One region of the Cytobacillus solani genome, then DNA from elsewhere that is predicted to be linked to it. Evidence: riboswitches for the same ligand, from Rfam matches in the RefSeq annotation. Region 1 holds a riboswitch; each other region holds the start of a gene.
The links. A riboswitch is a leader RNA that binds a small molecule or an ion and turns the genes downstream of it on or off. The one in region 1 is predicted to bind lysine.
Positions count from the first base shown of each region.

Region 2: linked by a shared signal. The riboswitch ahead of FI644_RS13575 (Na+/H+ antiporter NhaC family protein) and the one ahead of FI644_RS10065 (amino acid permease) in region 1 are both predicted to bind lysine.
Region 3: linked by a shared signal. The riboswitch ahead of FI644_RS15925 (aspartate kinase) and the one ahead of FI644_RS10065 (amino acid permease) in region 1 are both predicted to bind lysine.

Region 1 is NZ_CP041305.1:1,952,486-1,960,365, reverse strand. It holds gene FI644_RS10075 (alkaline phosphatase family protein) at 1-21, shown strand, start outside; gene FI644_RS10070 (DUF421 domain-containing protein) at 296-1,000, shown strand; gene FI644_RS10065 (amino acid permease) at 1,047-2,528, opposite strand; lysine riboswitch at 2,673-2,863, opposite strand; gene FI644_RS10060 (MFS transporter) at 3,102-4,244, opposite strand; gene FI644_RS10055 (C45 family autoproteolytic acyltransferase/hydrolase) at 4,616-5,650, opposite strand; gene FI644_RS10050 (MerR family transcriptional regulator) at 5,655-6,431, opposite strand; gene FI644_RS10045 (lysoplasmalogenase) at 6,624-7,265, shown strand; gene FI644_RS10040 (sensor histidine kinase) at 7,386-7,880, opposite strand, start outside.
Region 2 is NZ_CP041305.1:2,715,313-2,723,192, reverse strand. It holds gene FI644_RS13595 (ABC transporter ATP-binding protein) at 1-21, opposite strand, end outside; gene FI644_RS13590 (branched-chain amino acid ABC transporter permease) at 23-970, opposite strand; gene FI644_RS13585 (branched-chain amino acid ABC transporter permease) at 983-1,858, opposite strand; gene FI644_RS13580 (ABC transporter substrate-binding protein) at 2,104-3,306, opposite strand; gene FI644_RS13575 (Na+/H+ antiporter NhaC family protein) at 3,615-4,382, opposite strand; lysine riboswitch at 4,412-4,618, opposite strand; gene FI644_RS13570 (HD-GYP domain-containing protein) at 4,766-5,851, opposite strand; gene FI644_RS13565 (YunC family protein) at 6,052-6,354, opposite strand; gene FI644_RS13560 (DUF72 domain-containing protein) at 6,420-7,259, opposite strand; gene sufB (Fe-S cluster assembly protein SufB) at 7,528-7,880, opposite strand, start outside.
Region 3 is NZ_CP041305.1:3,179,928-3,187,807, forward strand. It holds gene trxA (thioredoxin) at 1-67, shown strand, start outside; gene uvrC (excinuclease ABC subunit UvrC) at 360-2,132, shown strand; lysine riboswitch at 2,197-2,377, shown strand; gene FI644_RS15925 (aspartate kinase) at 2,537-3,766, shown strand; gene FI644_RS15930 (YslB family protein) at 3,821-4,279, opposite strand; gene FI644_RS15935 (succinate dehydrogenase cytochrome b558 subunit) at 4,668-5,276, shown strand; gene sdhA (succinate dehydrogenase flavoprotein subunit) at 5,356-7,107, shown strand; gene sdhB (succinate dehydrogenase iron-sulfur subunit) at 7,126-7,880, shown strand, end outside.

The DNA.
Region 1 (7,880 bases):
GGCTACAAACCTTCCCAATGATCCAAGCCTACTTAGCTTTTCATACTTTAGAAAAACTAAGCATTAATTAATGAAATGATCCCCTTGTCTGTTAATTTAAAAATAGATAAGGGGTAGAGAAATCATCTTGGTTTTTAACTGGTGATAAATCCTATTTAAACCACTCCAAAAATACATATGGATACACTCCGTTATTCCCGTTTCTTTTTACATTTTACTTTAAATGAATTGCCGTTTATTAAAATAACATCAGTGTTAAACTATGTAATAGTATTTTGTAAGGGATGTGTCTTATATGGATTTTTTCCAAGGCCAAGAAACGCTTACCAGCTTTGAGTGGATTCTTCGAGCTATTGTTGCTTTTTTCTTTTTATTAATTGTAACGAGAGTATTGGGCCAGCGTGCCATCTCCCAGTTAAGACCTCTCGATTTTGCAATTGCATTAGTCATCGGAAACATTATTGCTCACCCTCTATCTGATGAAAATCTAGGTCTCAAAGGGTCTATCATTACAACCATTGTATTGGTGGTCTTCTATCTTGGAGGCATTTTTACAATCCTGAAATGGGCATGGTTTAGAAGACTGATTACCCCTGCACCAATAACCATTGTTGAGAATGGAGAAATCATCTATAACGGATTAAAAAAAGCAAGGATATCTCTAGATGTGTTATTAGAAGAATTACGAGAAGAAAAAATAGAAGATGTAAAGAAAGTAGCCTTAGCCATTTGGGAGGCAGATGGGAAATTTTCTGTTTTTTTGGATCCAAAATACGAACCTTTAACCCCTTCATCGATTCAGATGGAAACACAGCCATTCGATTTTCCAAAGACCATCATTAAAGAAGGGAAAATTAACTTCAAGGAATTAAAACAAATTCAAAAGAGTGAAGAATGGGTTGTTTCTAATTTAAAAAGTTTATATCAGACTGAAGTAAAAAATGTTCTGTTTGCCACCATTGATAGCCAAGACAACCTTAAAGTTTTTTTATATAACTAAAACATATAAAGCATAAAAAAAAGCACGCTTGCTGCGTGCAATAAAGTCAATTTGATAAATCACAATCCTTTAACGGGATCAATTTTGTCTTTTTCGTAAATTTGTACCCAAGCCATAAAATAAGGAATAAAGGTAATCCTATATAAGAAACCAATATACCGTTCCAATCAATATGATCTCCTAGAAATGCCGAATAGTTTTGTCCTAGTACGACAAAGCCACAAACCACAAAGGCAAAAATTGGGCCAAATGGAAATAATTTTGCTTTGTATGGCAAGAGGTTTAAGTCTTTTCCTTGAGCAACAAATGCCCGGCGGAATCGATAGTGACAAATGGCAATTCCAAGCCATGCGATAAACCCTGACATCCCTGAAGCGTTTAGCAGCCAAACATATACAGTACCATCACCAAATAATGAAGCCAAGAATGCAAGTGTTCCGACTAATGATGTGATAATCAAAGCATTTACAGGAACACCTCTTTTATTTAATTTTCCAAGAAACTTAGGTGCTTTCCCTTCACGGGCCAAATTCCATAGCATACGTGTGGAAGCGTACATGCCTGAGTTACCGGCAGACAGCACAGCTGTTAAGATCACTGCATTCATTACGGAAGCAGCAAAAGCAATTCCTGCTTTTTGGAAAACAATCGTGAATGGGCTAACCGTTACATCGCTGCTTGCAAGATTCTCATTTGTATAAGGAATGATTAAACCAATTACAAAAATCGCTAGGATATAGAATAGAAGGATGCGCCAAAATACTGATTTTACAGCTCTTGGAATTGCTTTACTAGGATTATCGGTTTCACCTGCAGCAACACCAAGTAATTCTGTGCCTTGAAAGGAGAAGCCAGCAGCCATAAAGATCCCAAGCATGGTCATAAAGCCGCCATGAAACGGTGCATCTCCAACCGTAAAATTCTTAAAACCAATTACCTGACCACCTAAGATTCCAAAAATCATTAAAATACCAATAATAATGAAAATGATTACAGTAACCACTTTAATTAAGGCGAACCAATACTCCGTTTCACCAAAGCCTTTTACTGATAGATAGTTTAATAAAAACATGATTACTAAGAATACTGCACTCCAAATAATGGAAGGCGTATGAGGGAACCAAAACTTCATAATCATCGTGACGGCTGATAATTCTGCTGCAATAGTTATCGCCCAGTTATACCAATAGTTCCAGCCAAGTGCAAATCCAAGTGATGGGTCGACAAACTTAGTGGCATACGTGCTAAAGCTTCCTGCAACAGGCATATAGGCACCCATTTCCGCAAGACCTGTCATTAAGAAATAGACCATAATCCCAATCACAAGATAGGATAGTATAGCTCCTCCGGGACCAGCGGAGTGGATTGCTCCGCCACTAGCGAGAAAGAGACCTGTTCCAATGGTTCCGCCTAGAGAAATCATTGTCAAGTGGCGTGATTTTAAACTGCGTTTTAAGCCGGTATTTTCTTTTTCGGAAGAAATTGTACCTTTACTTAATTTATCTTTTCTTACTTCTGCTGTTTTCATCGATGTTACTCCTTTTCTTCAATTTTTCTAGCACAAGGCCCTAACTGAAGACCCATCAGCTTGTCTAATCTGGAAGGAGCTTGGAATAAAAAATGCCACCGAAGTAGATTCAGGTGACATTAAAAATAGCCCGCATCATACCTTCCGAAAGATAGCCCAACACGAATGGCTGGTAGGGCCAATCGTGACAGTTCTGTTCCTATTTGGAGACAGCCCCAGCATGCTTAATCAGAGAAACAAGCACGCTTCGGCAGCTTTTCCTTTCAAACGGAGTCAAGTGATGTCCCTGCATCTCGTCCGCCTTACTGATAAAAACTGCGACCTCTACCTCATCGGTTGATGAGGATTTGTTATATGAAATTATTACGTTCCTAACTTTATAATACTATTTTAGAATAGTCAATATCTCGTTGTTTTCTCTTATCCCCAAATGCTGTATTAAAGGGAATGGTTATTATTTACCAATTGAATCTGAATGAAAATATATACATTCTTCTCACGAAAAATTTATTGTTAATCTTTAATCAAGGTAAAAGACTTGGTACCTATCTTTTAACTTTTGGACACTTTCTTCTAGGTTAATTCTGTCTGCCGTGTTTCTTTCCCTAAAAAGGCAAGTGTAATCACACCGACGACAATACTTGCGCAAAACAGTGCAAAAATGAAACCAATGGAATGACCTGCAGCAACAAGTGAGCCAACAAGGAGCGGTCCAAGAATCCCACCAACACGTCCAATTGCTGCAGCCATACCAGCGCCTGTCCCACGAATGACAACCGGATATTGTTCAGGGGTGTATGCATATAAAGCTCCCCATGCACCAAGGTTGAAGAATGATAAAAAGATACCCGACACGATAAGGACTGCAGTTGTTTCTGCCTGACCGAAAACAAGGGCTGAACCTGCCGTCCCTAGCAAATAAGTGACAAGCACAAACTTTCTTCCCATTCGTTCAATGAGCCAGGCAGCTGAAAAATAGCCAGGCAGCTGAGCTAGAGTCATGATCAATACATATTCAAAACTTTGAATCATACTAAATCCTTTCATCACCATGACACTTGGCAGCCAAAGAAACATCCCATAGTATGAAAAAACGACCGTGAACCAAACAATCCAAAGTACGAAAGTGGAGCGTGCGTATTTCTTCGACCAAACTTCCCGGACGTTTTGGAGAATGGACCGTTTCTCTGCTTTCTTTGGCGAAAATGCCGGTGAATCAGGCAAATTCAACCGTAAATAAATGGCATAAAAAGCAGGTAAAGCACTAAGGATTAGAGCCACTTTCCAGCCAAATAACGGAATAACAAAATATGAAATAAGTGCTGCAATTAACCAGCCAAATGCCCAAAAGCTTTCAAGTAATACAACCACTCGCCCGCGTTCTTTCGCTGATACACTTTCTGAAACGAGAGTTGATGCGACAGGTAATTCTCCACCGAGCCCCATGCCAACAAAAAAGCGTAGAACTAAGAAAGCAAAAAGGGTAGTTGTTAATGCAGAAAGACCACTACCAATAGAAAATAATAACAAGGTAATAATAAATATATTCTTCCTGCCAATCTTATCTGCCCATAGACCGAAAACGAGCGCTCCAACAGCCATCCCGATTGAGTTCACACTTCCGATCCACCCCATTTGTTCTGGTGTCAAATCCCATTCTACTTTCAGTGCTGCAATAATAAACGAAAGCATCCCAACATCCAGTGCATCAAACATCCATCCGAGTCCTGCGATGCCAAGAAGCTTTCTCTGTGAAATAGTCTTTTCTGTCACGATATTTACCCCCCTGATGTCTTGACAGTTGTCATTACCATTTTACTATAATCATCTTCCTTCGAAAAAACAAGGTTTATTTTTTTCTGGAAAAGCTTTAGTATGCCCTTTCATCTCATACTTATTACTATGAGGAAATGACAGATAAATCATAAAGAGAAATAATAATAGAAAAGGAATATCTCCTAGGAATACGTTAATGAACAAATCTTTTATAACATATCGAATATAGTTTCCTTTTTGAAGGATTCTATTTCAATTTAAAAAGACTAAAGTGCACATTTTTTAGTCAGTGTACTTTAGCCTTTTTTTACTTATAGGGAAACTTGATTGATTGCCCCTTTCATATATTCAGGAAGAATCAATCTCCCCTCCATAAATTCTTTAAGAGAAAATACTATCGGTTTACAATTCTCTCCAACACCAATTATGATGCTTAAGTCCTTTGGCGAATAAACAACTGTATGCAACGTACCAAAGTACTCTTTATAGTGTTTAAAGAATAATGGGGAACTTGAATCATTAAAATGATGATAAACAGACATTGGAGATAGCTCCCCAGTTAGTAAGGAACTCACATATTCCTTCCGTTTTACTGAGCCTTGTATATTTATTCTGTTTTTGCTTCTTAATATTTCTGATTCAAAATGATTCGTACATATTAGAGGATTTGCAAAATTTATGATCTGTTGTTGTGGAGAAGCTTCTACAAGTATACTTTTTCCACTTTTATCTGTAATGGAGTAATTGTAGCAATAACCATGAGGGATATCAGTGATGAAGGCTATTGCCTCCTCAATATTTGCACACTGTTCAAGCAGCATTCTAACAATGGTCGTTGCAATAAAGCCCTCGTCCCTGTGTTCATTATTTACAAAATGCAGCCCTACAACGAGCCCCTTTTCATTCATCCCATCAAGTCTTCCGATTACTTGCTGACTAAACCCTACACTAGTATAGCCATTTAATGGCCTCATAAATACAAGTCTTGCATCGTACATTTCCGGGCTAAAATCATAATTACGTACATAATAGCCGTCGTTTACCAATGTAGTACACCCCATTTCTGGGAATACTACATCGTACCCACTAAATAGTTTTATTGTACTATCTAATTCCATATTTAATCCTTCTGCCAAGCCACTCAGTTCCTGAAAAAGTTTCGGGGAAATATTCTCTAGTATTTCCTTAGACTTTTGTACATTAGAATTAGTAGTCAATTCCCTTAGATGGTCTATTTGTTGAAAGCTTGATAATGACATTAATTCTTTGCCTTGTTCCAAGCCAATTTGATAATAGTCCCCTCTCAATTCTACTATTCTAACAGCCAGCTCTTCATTTTTAAACATTTTACTATATCCTCCCTTTTTCCAATTTAGTGACTGGCATTAATAAATCAAGATTTGAGAAGTCATCCCCTCGATACCATTCTAGTATGGAACCTGTTGGAATCCATTTGTTTTCGTTTGCATAGTTAATTAATTTCCAATAGCCATTTTGTATTTCAGTCATCGGAGCATTAAATGACAAGGCAATATATATGCATGAAGCTAGGTGTTCTACTAATTCAACTTCAGATAATCCGCTTGTTGGGATGCCGAATGGTACGCCAAAGCCTATATGTGCTTTAATCAAGTCTTTGCCCGATAGATATTTTAAATAACAACTTTTTATCGGAATATTTAACTTTTCAAGTTCTTTTCCTCTTTTTATAAAGTGTTCTCCGAATTTCCCAGTTTCAGACTCTGCTGAGAACCATATGATATTTTCATCAGCTTTTTCGATCAAATAAATTTGATCATTCATAGAATCGCTTTCTAAATATCGTAAACTTACATTCAAGATATCAAGCCTTTTCTTTATCATTACAGTCCAATCATCCATCATATTTTTTCGTATATTTTCATCTTTCTCTTTTAGATATACTTGGATGTCCTTAATCGGTACATCAGCCAAACGTAAACTGGAAACTAGCTTAATGATTGCAACTTGGGTCTCAGAATATACTCGATACCCATTGGAGTTCCTACCTGCTGGACGCAGTAAATTTTTTGACTCATAATACCTCAAAGCACTCTTGGAAATACCCGTTCTCTCGGAAAAATCCTGTATTGTCATGAGTTTGCTCAAATCCCTCACTCCTTTAATCCTATGTTACAGGTTCAAGTTACTTTAAGGTCAAGTGGAAGGTATAAAAAAATTTGCTAAGCAAGCTTTCTCAAATAAATGATATAAATTCCAAGGATGTCCAAAGAGTCTGGTATTAAATGGAGAATAGTCTAATATATTGATAAAAATTAACTTATAGAAAGGTGTGACGAATTGAAACGGTTGTCTTTACCATTACTCATCTTAGTCTCGAGTGCATTATATATTTTTATTATTCCGGATGCACCTCTTGTTCTTAATCTTCTCTTCAAGTTAATTCCAATGTGGTTAATCATTACTTATGGGTTTCTTCAATTTCGGGGAAACCGCTCCTTCACCGGTTGGATTATTTTAGCGGGACTATTGTTTTGTATGTTTGGCGATGGTTTACTTCATTGGTTCCTGATAGGACTATCTGCCTTTTTAATAGGTCATATTTTTTATATCATTGGGTTCTTTAAGGAGTGGCGTTTTTCCCTCATCCGTGTTTTGACCATTATTCCTATCAGTTTCTATGCCATTTTTATTGGTCTAATTCTTACCGAATCTCTTATCGAAAAAGGCAATAGTGCTTTATTCATTCCAGTTATTGTATATACGATTATCATTTCTGCGATGGCTTGGTCTGCCGTTATGACCGGTAATAAGTGGGCAATTGCTGGGAGTATTTTATTCGTTATCTCTGATTCGATACTAGCGTGGAATCGCTTTGTATCCGACATCCCCTATGCATCTGTCCTAATTATGACCACCTATTACACAGCCCAGTTCTTTATCGCTCATAGTATTAAATTATTTATACCAAAAAGGGCCTAATTTTATGAATTAGGCCCTTTTTTGCCGAACATTAAATCATCCATTTGAAATCCGCAGTTTTACTTTACATCCTATTTGTTTCACGTGAAACAAGCCAACTAAATGTTATTTATTAATGACTCACTCATTACTATGCTTAGGGATACAGATGATAGATTTAAATAAATCCCCATCAATTTGAATCATAAATTTCCCTTTCTGTATATCAATTAGGCTTTTTGCAATGGAAAGGCCCAATCCACTGCCTTGGCTAGATCTAGATTCATCGCCTCTTTTAAAACGCTCCATTAATTCATCAGCTGAAATATTTAATTCATAAGCTGAAATATTCTTGAAGGTAAGAAGGATATCTTTTCCTAAATCTTCGATATTGATATAAACCCTTGACCCTTTAAGAGCATACTTAAAGATATTGGATAATACGTTTTCAATAGACCTCCATAGTAATTTCCCATCAGCAGTCACATAAACTTTGGCATTTGGATGGTTAAACTTAAATTCTAAGTTCAGCTCTTCAATCTTTTCACTTACTTCCCCAAGCCCCTGAGTGATCAATGATTCAATATCAATCTTTTCAAGATGGACTGGGATATTTCCGCTTGAAGCTTTAGCAGC
Region 2 (7,880 bases), 760 kb from region 1:
TAGCAAAGGCATACTCCCCATACTAACTGCCTCCTTTCACACTCTTTACGCTTTTCCATTTTCCAAAAATATCTGTAATCTCCCGTGTTCCCATCAAACCTTGTGGGCGATAAAGCATAACGATAACGAGCACCAGGCTGTAGATGATCATTCGTGTTTCAGGATAGTCCTGTAAAAAGGTTGAAACAAGCGTAAGCAGGATAGCAGAAATTACTGCTCCTGAAAGGCTGCCGAGGCCACCTAGTACAACATAAATTAAGATATCAAATGACTTTAAGAAGCCAAAGTTTGTTGGCTGGATAATATAGAAGTTATGCGCATACAGTCCCCCAGCAATTCCGGCAAAAAAGGAGCCTAAGGCAAAGGCAATAACTTTATAATATACAGTATTAATGCCCATTGCATCTGCTGCAATTTCATTTTCTCTAACAGATATACATGCACGTCCATGTCTAGAATTTGTAAAGTTCATAATGACTACAATCGTAATAAATAGACAAATGAACGTATATGTCCAATTGGTTAAATGAGAAACCTGCATACCTGCCGCTCCACCGACATAGTCAATATTCAAGAAAACAATCCGAATAATTTCCGCAAAACCTAGGGTGGCAATAGCTAAGTAATCGCCTTTTAAACGCAGGCTGGGAATCCCGACAATAAGACCAGCTAATGCAGCAATAATCCCTCCCACCAAAATCGCAATCGGGAACGGAAGCTGTAATTTCATTGTGAATATGGCGGAAATATATGCCCCTACTGCTAAAAATCCAGCATGTCCGATAGAAAATTGCCCCGTAATTCCAATGACTAGATGAAGGCTGACTGCTAAGATGATATTAATGCCAATAAAGATGAGTGTATTGGAATAGAATTGATTTAAGATACCGGCGTTGATGAGTAGTTGAACCGTTACATAAAGCACAATTGATAAAATTAGAAAGAGCCAAAATCCTTTTACCTTTTTCATAGACTTCCTCACCTACACTTTCTCTCTTGCATTTTTACCGAAGATGCCTGACGGTCTAAATAAAAGAATTAATATAAGAATGATAAATGCTGCAGCATCTCTCCAAAGTGAATAGCCTAATGCACTAACAATCGTTTCTACCACCCCAAGCACTAGACCTCCAACCATTGCCCCTGGAATAATTCCTATTCCCCCTAGCACAGCTGCAACGAATGCTTTCAAGCCTGGAATAATCCCCATTAATGGTTCAATTTTCGTATAATATACACCAAAAAATACACCCGCTGCTCCCGCTAAAGCAGAGCCTATAGCAAAGGTAGCTGAAATGGTTGTGTTAACATTAATCCCCATCAAACGAGCAGCGTCCATATCATGAGAAACCGCACGCATGGCCTTTCCAATTTTTGTCCGGTGGACAATAAATTGCAATAAAATCATTAAGACAATTGAAACTGAAAGAATCAAAATCGATTGGCTGCTAATTTGCACCCCAAATAAGTCAAACGTTTTGTTAGACAACGCATCTGGATAAGCTTCTGGCTGTGCCCCCCGAAAATAGATCACGACATATTGAATGAGGAGAGATAATCCAATTGCTGTAATTAAAGCAGCTATTCGAGTCGCATTCCGAAGTCTTCTGTATGCAATACGCTCTATTAGCACACCGAATATGGCACAGACGGCCATCGCTAATAGTAATGCTGGAAAAAAGCCTAAACCCCATCCAGCAATTGCATAAAACCCTACAAATGCTCCAATCATAAAAACCTCGCCATGAGCAAAGTTAATCAATTTAATTATTCCGTATACCATCGTATACCCTAATGCGATTAGCGCATAGATACTCCCGAGTGAAATACCATTTATTAATTGCTGTATCCATTCCATATTCATTCACTCCTTAATAGAAAAGCGTAAGCGCCTTGCTTAGCGCCGTATGGGCTGGACCGTCCCCGACGAGATAAAGGAAACACGAAGAGCGATAGCGATTCGATGTTGACTTATCGTAGGAGGGGAAGGGAAGCCCAATAGGCGCTAGGCGCTGAAGCTGGACAACTGTCTTACTTCAGGAATTCCTCTCTTTAAATTGGAAATGGGAGGATACATTATCCCCCCATTTCTCCAGCCCTATCTTACGGATTCACTTTAGACTTGAAGACTTGCTTCCCATCTTTATGTTCTAAAACAGTAGCTGATTTAATTGGGTTGTGAAATTCGTCAACAGTTACGACACCAGTTACAAGAGATAAATCTTTTGTTTCTGCAAGAGCATCCTTAATTTTTGTTGCATCAGATGTATCGCCCGCACGTTTCATTGCATCTACTAAGAAATAAACAGAATCATAGCCAAGAGCATTAAATGCATCAGGAGACTTTCCAGAATATTTTTTTGAGAAGCTTGTTACAAACTTTTGAATTGTTTCATCTGGATCTTGTGCTGAATAATGGTTTGTAAGGAATGTGTTATTTAACGCTTCGGCACCAGCTAAATCAACAAGAATTGGAGAATCCCAGCCATCAGCGCCCATAAAAGGAACCGTAATGCCCATTTCACGTGCTTGCTTAATAATCAAGCCTACTTCTTCATAATAGCCAGGGATAAAAATAAATTCAGGGTTAGCTGACTTGATACGAGTTAATGTTGAACGGAAATCTGTATCTTTTGCTACATAAGATTCTTCAGAAACTACTTTTCCGCCAGCAGCCTCGAACGTTTCCTTAAAAGATGCAGCTAGACCTTTTGCATAATCACTTGCATTATCCGCATAGATTGCTGCATTTTTAATATTTAAATCTCCGGCTGCAAAATTAGCTGCAACAGTTCCTTGGAATGGATCAATAAAAGAAGTCCGGAATACAAATTCATTTACTTTTCCATTCGTTCCAACTGTTACGTTCGGGCTAGTTCCAGATGGAGATAGTAGAATGGTTTTATTATCGTTGGCAATTTGTGCTTGTGCCACTGAATTTCCACTAGTAGCTGCGCCAATGATAGCTGTTACTTTATCTTGGTTTGTCAATTTAATAGCAGCGTTTGTCGCTTCAGCAGCATCTGATTTATTATCTACTTTAATGATTTCTATTTTCTTGCCGTCTACACCGCCGCTATTATTAATCTCTTCAACAGCAAGATCAATTCCTTCGGCAATCCCCTGCCCATAAGAAGCAACAGCTCCTGATAGCTCCAGGTTTGCACCGATTTTAATTGTATCTCCGCCTCCGCCAGAGTCTTTTGAACCCTCTGTACCAGCCTTTTCCCCGCCGCAGCCAGCTAATACTCCGGCTACCAAGGCCGAAGCCATAAGTACTGAAGTAATTTTCTTTCTAAAAAACATCTCTACTCCCCCTTTTATTTCTGATTGTTCTGAACATTTAGATCGTATTGAGGTTTTTTTGTCTGTCCATTTACCAGTTTGCCTTTCACATCTACCCCCTGCAAATAGTCAGTTCTTCCTTCTAATAAAAAAATAATGATGAATCCTAGTATTATCTGACTAATTGATATAATCTAAAAACAGTATAATATTTTTAGATTAATCTGTCAAAGCAATATTTTAGCAAAATTATAATTATTCAAAATATATCTTATCATTATTTTTTTAACAATAAAAAGGCCCTCTCATCAAGAGAAAGCCCTTTTCTTTTATTCTACTTGCATATTCTGCCACTCGGCTTTCGAACGTCTGCCAGCTATTATTATAAAATCAAGGAGGATTAAGGGAAGAAATGAAGGATTTAAATTCGTACGCTCAGCAATACCTGCTAAATATTTACCAGTTTCTAGACGCCCGATTAAATCAGCAATCACCCATGCAAATAGAAGAATGTACACAGCCGGAAGCATCGATTTCGTTCCTGCCCAAACTCCCCATCCTAATACTTGTCCACCCACTCCCTTTAAAACAAAGACTTGGCGGATAAAAAATCCTAATGTAACAATTAATCCAAATAGTCCACCAAGAATGAGTGATTTTGTCACATCTGTATTTTCAAAAATTGTTAAGACTGTCACGCTTCCTTCGGTCCCTGCAATTCCTGTCCAAAGCATAGCTCCAACTGTTCCAACAATAAGAGCAATGATTGACCATAGCAAGTCGCCAACAGATCCTTTCGTGCTTGTCGGCAGATCATCTTTCAATTCCCCGGCAGCTGGCTTTGTAGGGTCTGCTACCACCCCTTCCTTTACAGCATGCCGTTCGTGCACTTTCATTGGTCCAATTTCTAACCCTTTGAATGCGACAATGAACACCATTGCTAATGTAGCCCAGACATATAGATTCATCGGGATTATTTGCATAAATGCAGAGAACGCTGAATACTCCGTTATATTATCTGATGTTAGAATCGTACCAATTAATGCAATAAATGATAGAAAAAATAAAAAAGAGTAACGATAGAGGTGATCTATCATTACTCTTATAAGTAATAAGATTCTCCATCACGACCTGTAGCTCCCCAATATGAAGGCTTAGTAAAGCAGATTTCCTGCTTGTCCTTCATAATGACAGTATTACCCTTATTCAAAGTAACCCCAGCAAATGATTGTTGACACAAATTCATTTACTTCGGCAAAATTCCCTTTAGGCTGTGATCCTTGTTGTCATCCTCACACAGCTTACTCTTAAATTCTGCACCTCTACCCCATCGGATATGATAAGGTTTATTCAATTGTTTATTACTATACCAGAATAATAGATTAGTGACAAGTTCTATAATAAAAATGAAGGTATCCATTCTATTTTCGTAATAAAAAATACTCTTTATTAATGAAATCTTTCTAAACTTTTGTACGCATTAAAAGGCTGTGTCACATTCCGCTATGACCACATTTAGTTCAATTTTTAAATCTAATTCATATGGTGGAACTTGTTCCCCTTTATGCTCCATAATTCTTATAATCGGACGATCCCCTAAACCTATATTTTGCCCTGTAACAATTCCTTTTCGTCCATCATTTAACTCTACCGTTATCCCGACCGGATAGATGGCAACAGCTAATCGAAAGGCTTCTACAATTTTCTGTTCAAATAAGGTTCCAGAACCTGCATATAGAATTTCTAAGCCTTCATGCGGCAGCATCGCTTTCCGATAGACACGATTCGATGTTACTGCATCAAATACATCAGCAACAGCAATGATTTTTCCAAAAAAGTGAATGTCTTTTCCAGTAATTCCTCTAGGATAGCCCGAACCATCAATACGCTCGTGATGCTGATAAGCACAATGCGCAACTAAGAGAGGTATGGTTTGTACCTTCCTTAAAATTTGAAAACCAGCTTCCGCATGCTCTTTAATTGCAACATACTCTTCTTCCGTTAATCTTCCTGGTTTTAACAAAACATCTATCGGCACCTGCAGTTTTCCAATATCATGGAAAATAGCACCTAAACCTAATGTTTCTAATTCCTTTGGCGTAAGTTTCAGCTCCAATCCAAGCGCTAATGAGTATAACGTGACATTTAACGAATGGGTGAAGATATAGTTATCGTATGTATAAGCATCTGAAAGTAAGTTCAATAGTTCTTTATTGCTTCCTAACTCAGTCATAAGAAACCGAATCAATTCGGATAGACGTCTTGATGCCTTTTCAACTACAAATGAACTGGATATACTTGAATCCTTTTGGATCTCCAAAAAAGTCGAATTTATTGTTTGAATTGCTTTTCTTCGGATAGGATCGGATAGTGTTCCTTTGTATTCAATATCATCCGTTTGACTATCCTTTATAAAAATATAACTAATTCCTAATGAATTTAAGCGCTGAATCATACTCTCCTTCAGCTCAACACCTTCACTAAGCAAGATTTGTCCTGTTTCATTATAAATGGTCTTCGCAAGTATTGTACCAGCTTCTACGGATGAGGTTGTCACTAATCGCATAAATTACTCCTATAACATTTCCGAAGTTTTTCCAATGTCGTTCTCATTCATTATCACCTTTAACTATAATAACCTTTTTCGCTAAAAAGTGACAGGTAAGACTCTAATTATGTCGAAAAATATTGAAATTAGAAAACAAAAAAGGCAGCCAATTGAAGTCTATTTCACAAAATCTTGTGAACAGCTCCATTGGCATGCCTTTATACCATTTTTAGTAAAGCCTCTTTCCCTATCATTCCTCGATGAATGCCCAACGACTCCGCTTCATACGTGACGGATTCCAATGGTGCTTCAAGCAGCTGTTCGATGGTTTTTACTCCCACTGCCCTGCCAGCAATTACTTTCCGATCCTTTAATTTCTCATTAAGTAATGAGACATCAAGTGCCCCACACATAATATATCCTTTATCATTTGTTACTACAAGTAAATTTGTTTTCGGCAATTCCACGGAGACGCATAGGAATGTATGCCCCTTTATATCAACAGGTTTCAAGTCAATCATAAATCAAACACTCCTTTCCCTCTCTATCAAAATATGCTAGTGGATGGAAATGCGTGTAATGAATTTTAAAATAACTCCAATTGTCTAGGGGCAAGGTCATTATACTCAATATTTAACATTTGTATGAGCTGTTTCGCATTGTCAGCAGCGTCGCCGCCTGAATTATTGTTAAAAACTGCATATACCGTTTTGCACTTTTTTTCTAGTACCTTTAACCATTCTGCCCATTCAGCAAGTTCACTCTCGTTGTATCGATACAAATATCTAACCTCTCGCCAATTATCAGCATTTTTCTTTTGCCAGCCATGAATATTACGACCGTGAAACCTCACTAAAACCTTTTCTTCGTGCGTCGGTTCCAGCACAATCGGAATAGAGCCTGTGCCTGCCTGTGGCTCATCACAAATACTATGAATCCATCCTTCCTCTTTCATAAAGTGGATGGTTTTATCCTTAAATGCAGGATGGAACCATGATTGGTTCCGGAATTCTAATGCACATGGTATATCGCCCATTTGTGCTTTACACCAACGTAAATAATCTACATTTTGCTTTTTGCAATCAAACCATGGCGGAAATTGAAAAAGCACCATAGTAAGTTTATTCCTATAAGGCTCTAAGGAATCCTTAAAAGCAGCAAACATTTCACCTTTATCCTGGAATGGAATTTCTCCTCTTTCATGCCCAGTCATTCCTTGATACGCTTTCACAATAAATTGAAAGGAGTCAGGAGTGTCTTTCATCCACTTTTCCGCATTCCGTTTTGGCTGGACAGCATAAAAGGAAGCATCCACTTCGACTGTTGGAAAGTGGCTCGCATACGACCTTAACTTTTCACCTGGTGAAATCGGATTTGTATATAGGGTATCGTGGTCACCCCATCCAGTTACTCCAATTAGAATCAATCAGCACACCTCCAATTGTTTTCTGTAAGTTAAATGTAAAAACTACTCTCATCCAATGGTAAAAGGATCCTTTATAGGTGCAAACATAAGAGAAAACACTCCTACATTTTATATAGAAAAGGGATATGGGACAATAGCTGTGGTCATAAGTACAAAAGTATCCCATAGAAGGTGGCTATGGGATATAGCCAATTGCTATCTCTGTACACTGTTTTATAAAATTAAACCACTCACCAAAATAGTGAGTGGTTTAATTTTTAACTATCTATTAACCGATTGAACCTTCCATCTCGAACTTGATTAAACGGTTCATTTCCACCGCATATTCCATCGGAAGTTCCTTCGTAAATGGTTCGATGAAGCCCATTACGATCATTTCAGTTGCTTCTTGTTCAGAGATTCCGCGGCTCATTAGATAGAATAATTGCTCTTCTGATACTTTGGAAACCTTAGCTTCATGCTCTAATGAGATGTTGTCGTTCATGATTTCGTTATATGGAATCGTATCTGATGTTGATTGATTATCCATGATTAACGTATCACACTCAATATTTGCACGAGCACCATCCGCTTTACGGCCAAATTGGACGATTCCGCGGTATGTTACCTTTCCGCCGTGCT
Region 3 (7,880 bases), 1.2 Mb from region 1:
TGTGGATAAGGTTGTTGGCTTCCAGCCGAAAGAAGCACTTGTTGAACTTCTTAGCAAACATGCGTAAATAAATAAGGTTGTTTTTGTAAATTTGCAGAGTTGATTGGAGCGGAGGGCACTTGACTCCTGCGGGAGGAGTGGGAGCGGGAGACCCCGCAGACGCAAAGCGTCGAGGAGGCTCCCGTTCCTCCCCGCGGAAAGCAAGTGCCCGTAGCGGAAATCAACGGGCTAAATTCATTAACAAAAACAACAATCTATGGGAAAAGAGCATAAAAAAAAATAATTAAAATCCTCGGCTTTATTTAAGCCGGGGATTTTTGTATGATCAATTTAGGAATATCCTCGGGAGGTGACATCGGATGAATGAAATTATAAAAAATAAATTAATGCTCCTGCCTGATCAGCCGGGCTGTTATTTAATGAAAGACCGTCAAGGGACGATCATTTATGTTGGGAAAGCAAAAGTATTAAAAAATCGAGTCCGCTCTTATTTTACAGGATCACACGACGGGAAGACATTAAGGCTTGTAAATGAAATTGAAGACCTCGAATATATTGTAACCTCCTCCAATATGGAAGCACTCATTCTTGAAATGAATTTAATTAAAAAATATGATCCGAAATATAATGTTATGCTTAAGGATGATAAAAGCTATCCTTTTATTAAATTAACAGCAGAGAGGCATCCGCGCCTGATTACAACAAGAAAAGTAAAAAAAGATAAAGGGAAATATTTCGGTCCTTATCCAAATGTACAAGCAGCAAATGAGACGAAGAAGCTATTAGATCGGATTTATCCATTAAGGAAATGTACAACCTTGCCTGACCGAGTTTGCCTATATTACCATTTAGGACAATGTCTCGCACCATGTGTGAACGAGGTAGGCGAACAGGAATATAAACAGATGGTTGATGAGATTACAAAGTTTCTTAACGGGGGCTATAAGGATATTAAAAAGGATTTAACAGAGAAGATGACGGCAGCTGCTGAAGAGCTGGATTTTGAAAGGGCAAAGGAATTTCGAGATAAGATTGCTCATATTGATGCGACAATGGAAAAACAAAAGATTACTTCTACAGATATGACTGATCGTGATGTGTTTGGTTATGCGGTCGACAAAGGATGGATGTGTGTACAAGTTTTCTTTATTAGACAGGGGAAATTAATCGAGCGTGATGTATCGATGTTTCCGATCCATAATGAGCCAGAAGAAGAAATGTTGACCTTTCTTGGTCAATTTTACTCAAAAGCCAACCATTTTAAGCCACGTGAAATCTTGGTTCCAGACTCCATCAATGCTGAAATGGCAGCAGAATTTTTGGAGGTTAAAGTTTTAGTCCCTCAGCGTGGACAGAAAAAAGAATTGGTAAAGCTTGCATATAAAAATGCGAAGATAGCATTGAAGGAGAAGTTCTCTCTAATTGAGCGTGATGAGGATCGAACGATTAAGGCGGTAGAAAGCCTAGGTCAGCAGCTTGGAATTTATACCCCGCACCGAATTGAGGCATTTGATAATTCCAATATTCAAGGAACAGATCCAGTTTCTGCGATGATTGTTTTTATCGACGGCAAACCAGAAAAAAGGGAATATCGAAAATACAAAATAAAATCTGTCCAAGGTCCTGATGATTATGAATCTATGAGGGAGGTTGTTCGCAGGCGTTATACACGTGTGCTGAAGGAAGGCTTGGCTCTCCCGGATTTAATCATTATTGATGGAGGCAAAGGGCATGTTGAAGCGGTAAGAGATATACTAGAAAATGAGCTGAATCTAGATATTCCTATTTCAGGACTAGTTAAGGATGAGAAGCATCGGACATCCCAGCTCCTATACGGAAATCCGCTTGCAATCATTCCATTGGCACGAAACAGCCAGGAATTTTATTTGCTGCAAAGGATTCAAGATGAAGTACATCGTTTTGCAATCACCTTCCATAGACAGCTTCGTGGAAAAAGTGCATTTCAATCGATGCTTGATGATATCCCGGGAATTGGCGAAAAACGAAAAAAACAGCTGTTAAAAACGTTTGGATCTATAAAGAAAATGAAAGAAGCAACGATCGAAGAGTTCACACAAATTGGCATTCCGGTAAATGTAGCGGAGGAATTAATGAAAAAATTGCAAGAATAGTATTGTTTGAAAAAAATGAATATGCTATAATTACTGAAAATTTAATATCACTTTATAACGTTAAAGTGAAGGTAGAGGTGCAAACTTCATAAGTAAAGGCTTGGAGAAGAATGAGCTTCAATGAAAAGCTTTGAAAGGGAATGTTTGCCGAAGTGAAGAAAGTCTCATCGCTTTCTTTGCTGGTTTTGCATTTAATAAATGCAAGATTGTCAAGATAATTAATATCTTGGAGAGCTATCTCACTGTGTGCACGTATGTCTTTTTATACGGGTGACTCACAGCAATGGGATAGATTCTCATTGCTTTTTTCTATGCCCAAAATTCATTCGTACTAAATAGGTTTTAGAGGATGAGTATAAGTAAGAAGAAATCAGCCACAAGAAAAGGCAGAGAGAGGGAATAAAGTGGGAGTAATCGTGCAGAAATTTGGTGGAACCTCAGTAGGAGATGCTAAGAAAATTCAAGGCGTGGCAAGTCGGGTAATCGAGGAAAGAGAAAAAGGAAACAATGTTGTTGTCGTCGTATCAGCAATGGGAAAATCGACTGATCATCTCGTTGATCTCGCAAAAGGAATTTCTTCACAGCCGAGCAGAAGAGAAATGGACATGCTTTTAACAACTGGGGAGCAGATCACCATTTCATTATTAGCAATGGCATTAACAGAAAGAGGGTATCCAGCTATATCTCTCACTGGCTGGCAGGCAGGAATTAAGACAGAGCCTGTTCATGGGAATGCTAGAATAATAGGTATAAATACAGAAAAAGTAGAAAAAGAACTGGCAGAGGGGACAATTGTTGTTGTGGCTGGATTCCAGGGAATAACGGAGGAAGGGGCTATTTCAACCCTAGGCAGAGGCGGGTCTGATACAACTGCTGTAGCTTTGGCTGCGGCACTTAATGCGGATAAATGTGAAATATTCACGGATGTGACTGGTGTTTTTACAACAGATCCCCGCTATGTTAAAGATGCAAGAAAGCTTTTGGCGGTATCATATGACGAAATGCTAGAGCTTGCCCATTTAGGTGCAGGTGTTTTACATCCAAGAGCAGTTGAGTTTGCCAAAAACTATCAAATACTGTTAGAAGTCAGGTCAAGTATAGAAAAAGAAGCAGGTACGATTATTGAGGAGGAAGCGGCAATGGAACAAAATTTAGTAGTACGGGGAGTAGCCTTTGAAGATAATATTACGAGAGTAACTGTTATTGGCATGCCGAATTCCTTAACAGGGCTATCTGTAATTTTTACTGAATTAGCCAAAAATCATATAAATGTAGATATTATTATACAGAGCACACTAGCAGAACAATTGACTAACTTATCTTTTTCAATTAAAAATGAAGATTTGGCAGAAACGATTCATGTACTAGAAGACAGTAAGAAGAAGCTGAATTATGAACGGATAGAATCAGAGGCTGGACTTGCCAAAGTATCGATTGTGGGGTCAGGAATGGTTTCAAACCCAGGGGTAGCAGCTGAAATGTTTGAAGTATTGGCGGAGAATAATATTGCTGTTAAAATGGTCAGCACCTCTGAGATCAAGGTATCTACGGTCATAGAGCATGAAGAAATGATTCATGCAGTTGAAGTATTGCATGAGGCCTTTCAGCTTTCAGGTTCTCCAGTTATATCCTAGTAAAAAAGCTTTCAAGCATTCGAATGCTTGAAAGCTTTTTACATGAATGATTATTTAGGGCTGAATGGTATCCTTTTTATCCCACTTAACGGTAAAGTATATTTTTCCCTTTTTCTTTTTATTAGGATGTTCAAATGCCTCACAGATTACTTCTTTTTGGAGCTCAATCTGCTGTGCAATAAATCCAGCTTCGAGCTGAAAAGTAGATTCACTGTTTTCCCTGCAGCGCTGTTTAATTAATGGGCTGAATAATTCCAGCTCCATTTCATTTTTTGACTCTTTAATGATCGTTAGGCTGCCCCAAGCTGCTTGTTGAAAAAACGCTGAAATTTCATCAAAAGTTTCCATAGGATATTTACGTGCAAGTCTTTTTCCTGCCCAGTATAAAATCTCTGGTGCATCATCTCCTAATAATTCATGCAAAAGAACTTCCCGAATGAGTTCATAACCGAATACGGGAACGGTTTCAGTTGTATTTTCAAGTGTCATGATTTCAGATGCTGATTCGCTCAAACTTGATTCCCCTCTTTCTAGTATTCTTCTATTATATACAAAACAGATGAAAATTAGACATTTATTCAGGGAAAAAAGGTTATTTTTGCTCAAGGAAATTATTGCTATATTAATATAAATAGCCATGATAGTGGCTTATTGAAAAATAAGGGTTTTTATTTTTATTTTGCAATACCAATATATTTTAATAATTTTATTTTTTATGAACATTTTATGTAATCGTTTCCTTGACGCTCTATGGTGTTGAGAGTAAAATGGACATGTCACATAATTGTAAGAAAATGCAGTAACATTTTTATGGTGATGTTTAGGTGGAATAATTTAATACTTATTTTTCAAAAAATGAAAAATGATACCTTGACATCTTTAAAATCTAGGGGGGTAAAACATGGCGGGAAATCGAGAGTTTTTTAATCGCAGATTGCATTCATTACTTGGTGTTATTCCGATTGGCTTGTTTTTAATTCAGCATCTTGTAGTGAATCATTTTGCAACAGGAGGAGAAGAGTCGTTTAACAAAGCGGCTGGTTTCATGGAACATCTTCCGTTCCGAATTATTTTAGAGACTTTTATTATCTTCCTTCCAATATTATTTCATGCAATTTACGGCCTATATATTGCTTTTACTGCAAAAAATAATGCGAGCAGATTTGGCTTCTTCCGTAACTGGATGTTTTTACTTCAACGTGTAACTGGAGTTATAACCCTTATATTTATTGTTTGGCATGTTTGGCAGACTCGTGTGCAGGCAGCCTTTGGAGCAGAAGTAAACTTTCAAATGATGGAGAATATCTTGTCTAATCCATTTATGCTATGGTTCTACATTATTTGTGTTGTGTCGGCAATTTTCCACTTTGCAAACGGGCTTTGGTCTTTCTGCGTTAGCTGGGGGATTACGATTTCACCACGCTCTCAATTAATTTCAACATATGTAACAATGGGTATTTTTGTGGCCCTTTCAATTGTGGGAATTCGTGCGATTTTTGCATTTGTTTAATAGAAAATTAAAAACTATCAAACTCAGTTCGGTTCTTTGATAAAGTTTGGATTTACTAAGTATTAGGGAGTGAGTCACAATGGGTAAAGGTAAGGTTATCGTTGTCGGCGGTGGTCTAGCTGGCTTAATGGCAACAATTAAAGTTGCAGAAACAGGGACTCCGGTTGAATTATTTTCTTTAGTGCCGGTTAAACGATCTCACTCTGTTTGTGCCCAAGGGGGTATTAACGGAGCGGTAAATACAAAAGGAGAAGGCGATTCACCATGGATTCATTTTGACGATACAATCTATGGCGGAGACTTCTTAGCCAATCAGCCTCCTGTTAAAGCAATGGCAGAAGCGGCACCAGGAATTATTCACTTATTGGATCGTATGGGAGTTATGTTTAACCGTACGCCTGAAGGATTACTTGACTTCCGCCGTTTCGGAGGTACACAGCATCACCGTACAGCGTTTGCAGGTGCAACAACTGGTCAGCAATTGCTTTATGCGTTGGACGAGCAGGTGCGCCGTCATGAAGTTTCGGGATTAGTAACAAAGTATGAGGGCTGGGAATTTCTAGGTGCGGTTGTTGATGAAGAAGGCATTTGCCGCGGAGTTGTTGCGCAGAACCTAACTTCGATGGAGATTAAATCATTTGCGGGCGATGCGGTGATTATGGCGACGGGTGGCCCTGGAATTATCTTTGGAAAATCAACGAACTCTGTAATCAATACTGGTTCTGCGGCATCTATTGTTTATCAGCAAGGCGTCTATTATGCGAATGGTGAGTTCATTCAAATTCACCCGACAGCGATTCCTGGGGATGACAAGCTTCGTTTAATGAGTGAATCAGCTCGTGGTGAAGGTGGCCGTATTTGGACATATAAGGACGGAAAACCATGGTATTTCTTAGAAGAGAAGTATCCTGCTTACGGAAACCTTGTTCCTCGTGATATTGCAACACGTGAAATCTTCGATGTTTGTGTGAGTCAGAAGTTAGGGATTAATGGGGAAAACATGGTTTACCTTGATCTCTCTCATAAAGATCCTCATGAACTAGATGTGAAACTTGGCGGAATTATTGAAATTTATGAAAAGTTTACTGGCGATGACCCACGTAAGCTTCCAATGAAAATATTCCCTGCTGTTCACTATTCAATGGGCGGTCTGTGGGTAGATTATGATCAAATGACAAATATTCCAGGATTATTTGCTGCTGGAGAATGTGATTATTCTCAGCACGGTGCAAACCGCCTTGGTGCAAACTCATTGCTTTCAGCTATTTTCGGAGGAATGGTAGCTGGTCCAAAGGCATTGGAATACATGGCAGGTCTTAATAAGCGAGCTGAAGATGTTTCTTCTTCTGTATTTGACGGTTTTGTTAAGCAGGAAGAAGATAAATGGAATAAGATTATGTCAATGAACGGAACTGAAAATGCTTACGTTCTTCATAAAGAGCTTGGCGAATGGATGACTGACAATGTGACAGTTGTACGACATAATGACAGACTTCTTAAAACAGATGAAAAAATTGTTGAGTTATTGGAGCGTTACCAGAATATTAACATTAATGATACATCAAAATGGAGCAATCAAGGTGCATTCTTTACGCGTCAGCTGCAAAACATGCTTCAATTGGCACGTGTTATTACAATTGGTGCTTATAACCGTAATGAAAGCCGTGGGGCTCATTACAAGCCAGAATTCCCTAAACGTAACGATGAAGAGTTCTTAAAAACAACGATGGCAAAGTTCGTTGATGCTAACTCTGCTCCTGCCTTCCATTATGAAGAGGTCGATACTGGCATGATCAAACCACGTGAACGTGACTATACAAAAAAACATTAATAGAAAGGGAGAGTAATGATGAGTGACAAAAAAACAGTTCGCTTTATAATAACTCGTCAAGATAATCCAGATTCTGCCCCTTACCAACAAGAGTTCGAACTTGATTATCGTCCGAATATGAACGTCATCTCAGCGTTAATGGAAATCAGACGTAACCCGGTAGATGTGAAAGGAAATCAAACAGCTCCTGTTTCATGGGATATGAACTGTCTTGAGGAAGTTTGCGGTGCCTGCTCAATGGTAATCAATGGCAAGCCTCGTCAATCCTGTACAGCTCTTGTAGACCAGCTTGAGCAGCCAATCCGCTTAGAACCAATGCGTACCTTCCCTGTTGTCCGTGACTTGCAGGTTGATAGAAGCCGTATGTTTGATTCCTTGAAAAAGGTAAAGGCTTGGATTCCTATTGATGGAACATATGACCTTGGTCCGGGACCACGTATGCCTGAGCCGAAGCGTCAATGGGCATATGAATTATCAAAATGTATGACATGTGGCGTATGTTTAGAAGCATGTCCGAATGTAAATAGCAAAACAAACTTTATGGGACCAGCTGTCTTTAACCAAGTCCGTTTATTCAATGCACACCCAACTGGCGCAATGAATAAGGCAGAACGTTTAAACGCCTTTATGGATGATGGCGGTATGCAAGGCTGCGGTAACTCACAAAACTGTGTACAATCGTGTCCAAAAGGGATTCCAATTACAACTTCCATCGCGGCAGTCAACCGTGATGCCACATTGCAATCATTTAAAAACTTCTTTGGAAGTGACCA